DNA from 4 places in the Undibacterium sp. SXout20W genome. Region 1 is predicted to be linked to each of the others. Evidence: predicted binding sites of a transcription regulator. Region 1 holds the regulator's gene; each other region holds the start of a gene.
The links. The regulator sigma-54, encoded in region 1, starts transcription at its own class of promoters, with help from an activator protein. The targets are predictions, from matches to a motif close to TGGCANGNAANCTGCTTT.
Positions count from the first base shown of each region.

Region 2: a site for sigma-54 is predicted at 1,006-1,023, ahead of ACO0K1_RS06110 (TorF family putative porin). Genes of this name have one in related genera too.
Region 3: a site for sigma-54 is predicted at 1,037-1,054, ahead of ACO0K1_RS10610 (HoxN/HupN/NixA family nickel/cobalt transporter). Genes of this name have one in related genera too.
Region 4: a site for sigma-54 is predicted at 783-800, ahead of ACO0K1_RS08675 (PEP-CTERM sorting domain-containing protein). Genes of this name have one in related genera too.

Region 1 is NZ_JBMPPH010000002.1:52,773-54,979, reverse strand. It holds gene lptB (LPS export ABC transporter ATP-binding protein) at 1-353, shown strand, start outside; gene ACO0K1_RS01910 (RNA polymerase factor sigma-54) at 365-1,849, shown strand; gene hpf (ribosome hibernation-promoting factor, HPF/YfiA family) at 1,959-2,207, shown strand, end outside.
Region 2 is NZ_JBMPPH010000007.1:79,808-82,014, reverse strand. It holds gene ACO0K1_RS06120 (DUF6445 family protein) at 1-387, opposite strand, end outside; gene ACO0K1_RS06115 (accessory factor UbiK family protein) at 469-711, opposite strand; gene ACO0K1_RS06110 (TorF family putative porin) at 1,177-1,923, shown strand; gene ACO0K1_RS06105 (P-II family nitrogen regulator) at 1,938-2,207, shown strand, end outside.
Region 3 is NZ_JBMPPH010000017.1:27-2,233, reverse strand. It holds gene ACO0K1_RS10610 (HoxN/HupN/NixA family nickel/cobalt transporter) at 1-947, opposite strand, end outside; gene ACO0K1_RS10605 (hypothetical protein) at 1,099-1,368, opposite strand.
Region 4 is NZ_JBMPPH010000012.1:58,211-60,417, reverse strand. It holds gene ACO0K1_RS08680 (DUF1348 family protein) at 1-418, opposite strand, end outside; gene ACO0K1_RS08675 (PEP-CTERM sorting domain-containing protein) at 841-1,401, shown strand; tRNA gene ACO0K1_RS08670 (tRNA-His) at 1,739-1,814, opposite strand; gene ACO0K1_RS08665 (hypothetical protein) at 1,913-2,207, opposite strand, start outside.

The sequences.
Region 1 (2,207 bases):
TACAAATTGAAAAAATTCGTGAAAGCCAGGCCTTATCTTTATCTGGTGGTGAACGGCGCCGTGTTGAAATCGCCAGGGCGCTAGCAACTAATCCACGTTTTGTTTTATTAGATGAACCATTTGCCGGTGTCGATCCGATCGCCGTGATTGAAATTCAACGGATTGTTCGCTTCCTCAAAGAACGTGGTATTGGCGTCTTGATTACGGATCACAATGTGCGTGAAACCCTGGGTATTTGTGATCATGCCTACATCATCAATCAAGGTGCCGTTTTAGCAAGCGGAAAACCAGAAGAAATCATTGAAAATGAATCAGTGCGCCGGGTTTACCTTGGAGAGCATTTCCGCATGTGACGGAAAATATCATGAAGCAAAGTCTCCAGCTACGCACCTCCCAACATTTGGCGCTCACGCCACAATTACAACAATCGATACGGCTGTTGCAATTGTCGACTCTGGAATTACATCAGGAGCTGGAAAGCTTATTGATTGAAAATCCGTTATTAGAGCGTGTGGACGACCCGATGGATAATGCAGTTCGCCTTTTGGCTGACGGCGCAATCAATAGCGCCAGCTCAACGCCTGATGCTGGCATGGAAGTATCAAATGGCCAGGATAATCTCAACAATGGAGCAGAATCACCGTCAGACAACGAATTTACCGTCAATGACAGTGTCAGCGCCAACGAAGAGGAATGGAGCTTCAACGAGGCGCCCAATGGCCAATACAATGCCGAAGATGATGACGGACATCGGCAGTTAGAGGCTGCCCACATCGGCCTGCGCGAGCATTTACTCGAACAGATGCGGCTAAGTTTGCGCGAACCGCGTGACCTGGCTCTGGTGGAATTAATCATCGATGCGCTTAATGATGATGGTTATATGACGGAAACTTTAGAAGAAATTCATGCTGGTCTGCCCATCGATCTGAGCGTTGAACTTGAAGAATTACAGTTCGCGCTGTCGATGCTACAGAGTTTTGATCCGGCCGGTGTCGGCGCCAGAAGCCCATCAGAATGTCTGGCATTGCAGATCAAGCGTTTGCCACATATTCCGTTTGTGACCCGCCGTCTCGCATTGAATATTGTTGAAAATCAATTAAATTTATTTGCGCAACGCGACTTCACGAAATTAAAGAAAATTTTTGACTGTGATGACGAAGATTTGCGCGAAGCACAAATTGTTATACGAACATGTAAACCACGGCCAGGTAGCGACTTTGCGAAAACCAGTTCTGATTATGTTGTGCCTGACGTCATCGTTAAAAAAACGGCTGACGGTTGGCAAGTAGTGCTCAATCAGGATGTCATGCCTAAACTACGTGTCAGCAGTATGTATGCGAATCTGATGCGGCAACATCGTGGCGAAAGTGGGCTTAGTTCGCAGTTACAGGAAGCACGCTGGTTAATCAAAAACATGCGGCAACGCTTTGAGACAATTTTGCGCGTTGCACAAGCGATAGTAGAAAGACAGCGTAATTTTTTTACGCATGGTGCTGTCGCGATGCGCCCCCTTGTTTTGCGCGAAATAGCTGATACACTAGGATTACACGAGAGCACCATTTCTCGTGTTACGACCCAAAAATACATGTTGACCCCACATGGCATGTTTGAGTTAAAGTATTTTTTCGGCAGCCATGTCGCGACGGAAACCGGGGGGGAAGCATCGTCCACCGCGATACGAGCACTCATCAAGCAGTTGATAGGAGCAGAAGACCAGAAAAGCCCACTCTCTGACAGTAAAATCGCAGACATGCTGGGTGAACAAGGCATGGTAATTGCACGACGTACCGTCGCCAAATACCGCGAAGCCCTGAAAATCCCACCAGTGAGTATGCGTAAATCTTTGTAACATCGTCCTTGTATTTACGGTTTAAATTGCTATATATGATTTAGCTCAAAACATTTCTAATGAAACGAGCTTATCGTTATAGCAAGCAACATTACCATAGGAGCACAGTATGAATCTCACCATCAGTGGACATCACGTCGAAGTAACTCCTGCAATTCGCGAATACGTACATACCAAGCTGGAACGAGTCCGGCGTCACTTCGATCAGGTCATTGATATTGCCGTCATCTTGACGGTAGACAAGCTCCGGGAGAAAGAGAAACGTCACAAAGCCGATATTAATCTGCACATTAGCGGAAAAGATATTCATGTTGAAAGTCTGGCACATGATTTATATGCAGCTATCGATGCACTGGTA
Region 2 (2,207 bases), on a different contig from region 1:
ATTAAATAGATAGAGAACTGAGGCGGCAAAACATTGTTGAGGGTGCGTGGTGATCGGGTCGGTATGACAAATACGTTGAAATAAACCGAGTTCCGATGGCTGCAACGTGGCCATTGAGAGACGACTATAAATGCTTATCGTGCGACGAGCGCCTAGCAGACTGCGGACGTGCTGGATGAAAAATTCATTAAATGCCGCCGAAAACCCGTCTGACATAGGTAATTGCAAGCCAGGAAATGTATTCGGCGGCGCCATCGTAAAACGTTGCCTATTCTGCGTGGCATAGTCCACCATGGCTTGTGGATCTAATAAGAAATCGTCGATAACGACGCAAGGTAGGTGTCCTGGAATAGGGATGAGTTGGATCTTAGGACGGGGATTAAACATGTTTAACTAGTTGATTGCTTGATGGAAATTACATCAGTCTTGTCAATGAAGTATCGCTACCCCGTTCTGTCGATATTGCCCTTATTCGCTTTTCGCGTTGTTTTCCAAGGCTGCCACGCGAGCTTCCAGTGCCTCTAACTTGGCGCGCGTTTTCGCTAATACCTGTGCCTGGATGTCGAACTCTTCACGAGTGACCAAATCTAGCTTAGAAAATCCCTGAGTCATCATGGCTTTGACATTTTTTTCTATATCTTTTGCCGGTGAGTTTTCTAAAGCCTGACTAATTTTTGCCTGCATGTCATCGAAAAAATTTTGCTTATTCATGGTAGGTCATCCTTGATAAAAAGTGGTGCGCACAATATTGGTGCGTAGTTGTCTGCAACAAGTTAGCTCTGAAATACACGCTGCAAATTGGTGCAGAGCAATTGTGTTCAGAGATTGTGCAGGTATTGCTGCTTTGCCTGAATAGAAATCATAACCTAAAGCCAGAGCGCTGCCCAATTTCTTCATAAATCAGATATTACAAGACGTAACACGGGTGTTATTTAAGGCCGTTATGCTCAATATTTCATAGCAATAAATAATATAAAAATATCAATGTATTTTTACGAGGACACCTGGCACGACTTCTGCTTATATGAAATCAACAAGCGTTACTGGGTTCATTTCCCGCAGGGTCACGGATGATCTTCTGGCTTTGTGTATCAGTGGTTGACGAAGTGAGTTCAAGGCAGTTTCTTAATTATTGTTAATATATTATTAATGTCTACACCTTTAAGGGGAAGCAAAATGAAGAAAGCTTTACTTGCTGTTGCGGTTGCCTCAACGTTCTTTGCTGGTTTAGTCCATGCTGAAGATGCAAAACCAGACAATGAAGTCAGCTTCAACGTCGGTGTTGCGAGTGACTATCGCTATCGTGGTATTTCTCAAACACGTCTTGATCCAGCGTTGCAAGGCGGTGCAGATTACACCAATAACCCAACTGGCTTTTACGCTGGTACCTGGTTGTCTTCCATTAAATGGACAAAAGATGCAGGCGGTGGTGGCGATGTTGAATGGGATTTGTATGCAGGCAAGCGCGGTGAAATCACTAAAGACGTGACCTATGATGTCGGTGTTTTGAGCTACGTTTATCCCTCCAATGGTCTGGGCAATGTGGCAGGTCTGGTCAATGCTAATACAACTGAAATTTACGGTCAGATTGGCACAGGTCCATTTTATGCCAAATACTCTAGCTCAGTGACAAATCTGTTCGGTACTGCAAACAGTAAAAACAGTGGCTACCTGGATCTTGGCGCGAACGTTGAGTTGCCAGAAGCGTACACATTGGTATTGCATGCTGGTCGTCAAATGATTAAAAACAACTCTGCCTACTCTTACACAGACTGGAAAGTCGGCGTAACGAAAGAATTTGTTGGCGTTGCCTTTACATTGGCAGCAATTGGTACCAATGCAAACAGTTCACTGTATGTAACACCAGCGGGTAAATTCACTGGCAAGACAAGCCTGGTCTTGACTGCCGTTAAAACTTTCTGAAGATCGAGGATAGTATGAAACTCATTACAGCGATTATTAAACCTTTCAAACTCGATGAAGTGCGTGAAGCCTTATCGGAAATGGGAGTGCAGGGCATCACCGTGACGGAAGTCAAAGGTTTTGGCCGTCAAAAAGGTCATACCGAATTGTATCGCGGTGCTGAATACGTCGTTGATTTCTTGCCAAAAACCAAAATCGAAGCTGCTGTGGATGACGCGATCGTTGATCGTGCAATCGAAGCGATCGAAACCGCTGCTCGTACCGGCAAAATTGGTGATGGAAAG
Region 3 (2,207 bases), on a different contig from region 1:
GATAAAATATCAATCAGAACCTGCAACAACTCCACGGTTCCAACGACCAATGCCACTGCAATAGATAAACTGGTCGTCGTAATGTTATAGAAAATCTTACGCAGCGGATTTACGAATGCCCAGTGATACGCCTTAGACATGAGTATGCCATCCGTGGTGTCCATCAGTGACATCCCAGCAGCGAAGAGAATTGGTAGCGACAGCACCGCAGGAATCGGCAAATTGCCGTTGGAGGCACCGGCAGTCATCGCAAGCAACCCGACTTCGGACGCCGTGTCGAAGCCAAGGCCAAACAACAATCCCAATGGATACATTTGCCAGCTATGAGTGATAATTTTTTGCAAGCGTCCACCCAACAAACGATTCATCAGGCCACGTTGCGCCAATAGATCTTCCAAGTGATGATGGCTATGCTGACCGCTTTTTGCCCCCTTCCATACCTGCAAAATATCTAACAGAACGAACAAATTAAGTACACCGATAACCCACAAAAATAGACCCGACACACTAGTGCCAATTAAGGCACCCATGCTTTTAAGTTGTGGCAACTCTGCTTTGACTGCCGTCGCTGCAAAGGTAATGAAAATGGCTAAAATCAATACAATCGTCGCATGCCCCAGGGAGAAAAAGAAACCAACCCCAAGCGGCTTTTTTCCTTGTTGTAAAAGATAGCGTACGGTGTCATCAATGGCGGCAATATGGTCTGCGTCAAATGCATGACGCAATCCAAACATATATGCAGCCATACCAAGTCCTAACATTGCTGGATATTCAGCGGTGTAATGTAAATACAGCCCCCACCCCAGTCCATGCAAAAATATAATAAAGCCATATAGACCTGCGAGCGAGAGCCATTCTTGCGTGGTGAAACGCACGCCGACGGCTTTTTTTCCGGGCTGAACCAGATGGGATTTTAAATACCCGGATGTACCGTTTCGCGTCAGCATCAACTACTCCATGAAAATCATTTATCTACATCAACACAGCGACACACTCAACCTCATCATCGCTATAGAGTGTTTGCAACATGAGGTACTTAGCAAATAGCGTACCATTATCAATATCAATATCAATATCAATATCAAGCAATCGTCCTATTTAAAAATGATAGTGCAGCGTCAATCTGCACTGCCTTGGCTCAACTGGATGTACAGTAATGCCATTTGGCACAACGAGGCTGTTCGGCATGACCCGATCATCTTGTTCGCAGACGATATCTTTGTCTTGACGACTAAAAACATTCAACACATCTAAGGTCGAGCGCAGCTTCAGCGAAAAAGTTTGTTCGACACGCAAGTTACTGACGATCGTTGAAGGCCCCCTGAGGTTGCCATCTTGAGACATGAGGTAAGAGCCAACGTAACGCATTAGTACCCGCCCCTACCACGCACCCAAATTGTGCATTGAAAGCCATACCAAGGCAAACTTACTCACCGCATTCGGAATACAACACGGTGGCAAATTATCTGCACAACATCATCAAGACGGCGGCGCAGATTATGATGTAGCAAAATTGCATCGTTTTATTGCAAAGTGAGAGTCTGGAAAAAAGATCGGTGATGGGCGTTGGGCGATCTGAGAATGGGGTGAGACTGCGCCAGTCAATTGGAAATTGAATTGGTGTTTGGTACCTTCGTCAGACTAGGCGTGCCAAAAATTCACGAAATTTCTTATGCAGAAAATCCCAACATTCAACTATTTATAAGGTATTTTTGTAAGGCGAAAAATTGATAATAATCGAATCGCTCAGGGGATATTTATGAGTGCTTGGCGCCACATTAAAACATCGTATAAGTTATCGCCGATTTTAATCACGTGATCAGGCGCTATCGACAAAAACAACGTTATTCAGCATATTTAAGTTTCACGTCATTTTTTCTACTTAGAAAGAAAATAGTTTACGCAGAAAAACAAAAAACATTTAACATAAAATATCGGTGAAATCTGAGTGTTAATTAATCAACTGATGAGACTGCTTGTTATTGAAAAACTTAACATCAGAATAAGAAATACATCAGTGAATGTGCATCAAATGGTCCGAATTAACGAATGTTGCATTAATGAATAGAATTAGCTATCTACTGCAATTTTTCTGTTCTCAACATGGGCGAATTCTAGGATGAAGTGCAATTTATGAACGGTACCGGTTAATGAGGGCAAGATGCGATAGCATTTGTGCCTTTTTGACCGGCCAGTCGAAATTGCAT
Region 4 (2,207 bases), on a different contig from region 1:
ATTTTCGTTCCGTCTCAGAAATCGCCATATCGTTAATGCAGGCGAAGCGAAATTTCATTAAGCCATGCGCATCAAATTCCCAGTTTTCATTACCATACGAGCGAAACCAGTTACCTTCCACGTCGTGCCACTCATAGGCGAACCTGACTGCGATACGATCACCTTCAAAGGCCCACAACTCCTTAATGAGTCGGTACTCTTTTTCACGCTCCCATTTGCGCGTCAAGAATTGCACAATCTCTTCGCGCCCCTGCGGGAACTCCGAACGGTTACGCCATCTGCTATCAGTGGTGTAGGCCAATGAGACGCGGACAGGATCACGACTATTCCAACCATCTTCCGCCATTCTGACTTTTTGGATAGCAGTGTCGCGATTGAACGGCGGAAAAGGCGGGCGCACTTCGGCTGAGTTACTCATCGTATTAATCCTTCAATTAAATTGAAAAGTTTGTGCGAATTGACTTCATAGGCTATTTTTTAAATTTCAGAAGGAAGTTTTCGACACTAATTCATAGAAAATTCAGGCGTTTTTTCACACGTCAGTCACCTCATCTAACCTCTTATTGATCAAGATTGTACATTCATCAAAGAAAAGTACCGTAGCGGGGAATTTTTTCTTGTTAAAAGTAAATGAGAAGCGTGATGCCACCGATCGGTTCGATGACTCCACCGTTCTATTATTGCAAGGCATCGATTTCATTACGCGCAATTGCGTAATGAATTAATGTCGGAATAACTTACACTTCTTTTCAACATTGCGCTAAAGCCTTGATTTTTAACGATGGCATATTAATTGCTAGGTAATTTATTGCCTTTTTAATAATTTTAGAAGGAATAAAAATGAACATTAAATCTATAAGCATCGCGCTTCTCAGCTTGGTATTTTCTGCATCTGCGTATGCGACTACATACACCTACAACACAGATGCATCTATAAACTCAACGGGAGGAGGAACTAAGAGTTCCCCATTGGGTGGATCTCCGTTAATACTGACGGCAGGAGAACAATTTACAGTCAGTACCGACCCGAGCCAAATTTGGCTGGGAGCAGACAGACCTGGAGATCCAAATGCCGGAACGCTTACCACCACCGCCAATGGAACCACGAATGCTTCTTGGAACTTAGGTAACTTTGGCTTCTTTTTACCTGGTCTGCCATTCGTACAGATCGGCTCCCTCATTGGTGAAATAAACGATGTTTATGCATTCATTGGCGCTGGTACAAAAACTTTTACAGCATGGGAAACGGGCGCTCTGACTTTCCAATATGCAGACATAAATAAGTCAGACAACGCAGGAATAATCGTTAGCAATGTGACTGTACCTGAGCCAATGACACCCGTTTTGGTCGGTTTTGGCTTACTGGCACTGCTTGCAATGCGTCGCAAAACCCAGCAGTAGTAGTCATACGCTGTATCTGGCATTGATTCAAACGTTGATTCAAACGTTGATTCAAACATTGATTCAAACGTAGTTTTCAATCAAACCGCCTGAGGGCGGTTTTTTGTTTCCACTCGCGGTATGCGCGATTTTGTAGGGAATTTTGCGAGCTATTGCATAGAGAGAGCAATTACTGCTCAGCATCTGAAGAAACTAAGCACCGAATTTATATACGCGACGGGTTGTTGAGGTGAAACCTTCGGCGCAGGCTTTTAGAAAATTTCTAAATCTTAGAAAATACAAACAAAAAAAAGCTCACATGAAAATCAAGTGAGCTTTTAATTTACAACGTATTCGGTGGGGTGGACGATGGGGCTCGAACCCACGACAACAGGAATCACAATCCTGGACTCTACCAACTGAGCTACGACCACCACTGAAACTCTTTAGCCTAATATTGCACCAAGAGAGCTCCGCATTATACAAGCCTTTCATGTTTTTAGCAATAGTGCCTGCTGGCTATGGTTTTCAATCAAAATTGAACGTTACCTCCATTTGCACCGCCGCCCATGCTACCACCCGCACCAACGCTTCCACCGCGAGAGTGGCCGCCACTGCCCGGGCGGCGCTGCACGCCATCCGGCGCATCCCTTTTACTATCTGCCTGCATGAGCAACTGCTCGGATAAAAAATTTTGAATTTTCTCACGCTGATTGTCATCGAGAGCATCATTCAAGGTCAGACACAATTCACGTATCTGCTTATTTTCCTGGGAAGAAATCGCTTCTTCATCTTCAATTTGTTTATTCAAATCGCGCAACTCAAGT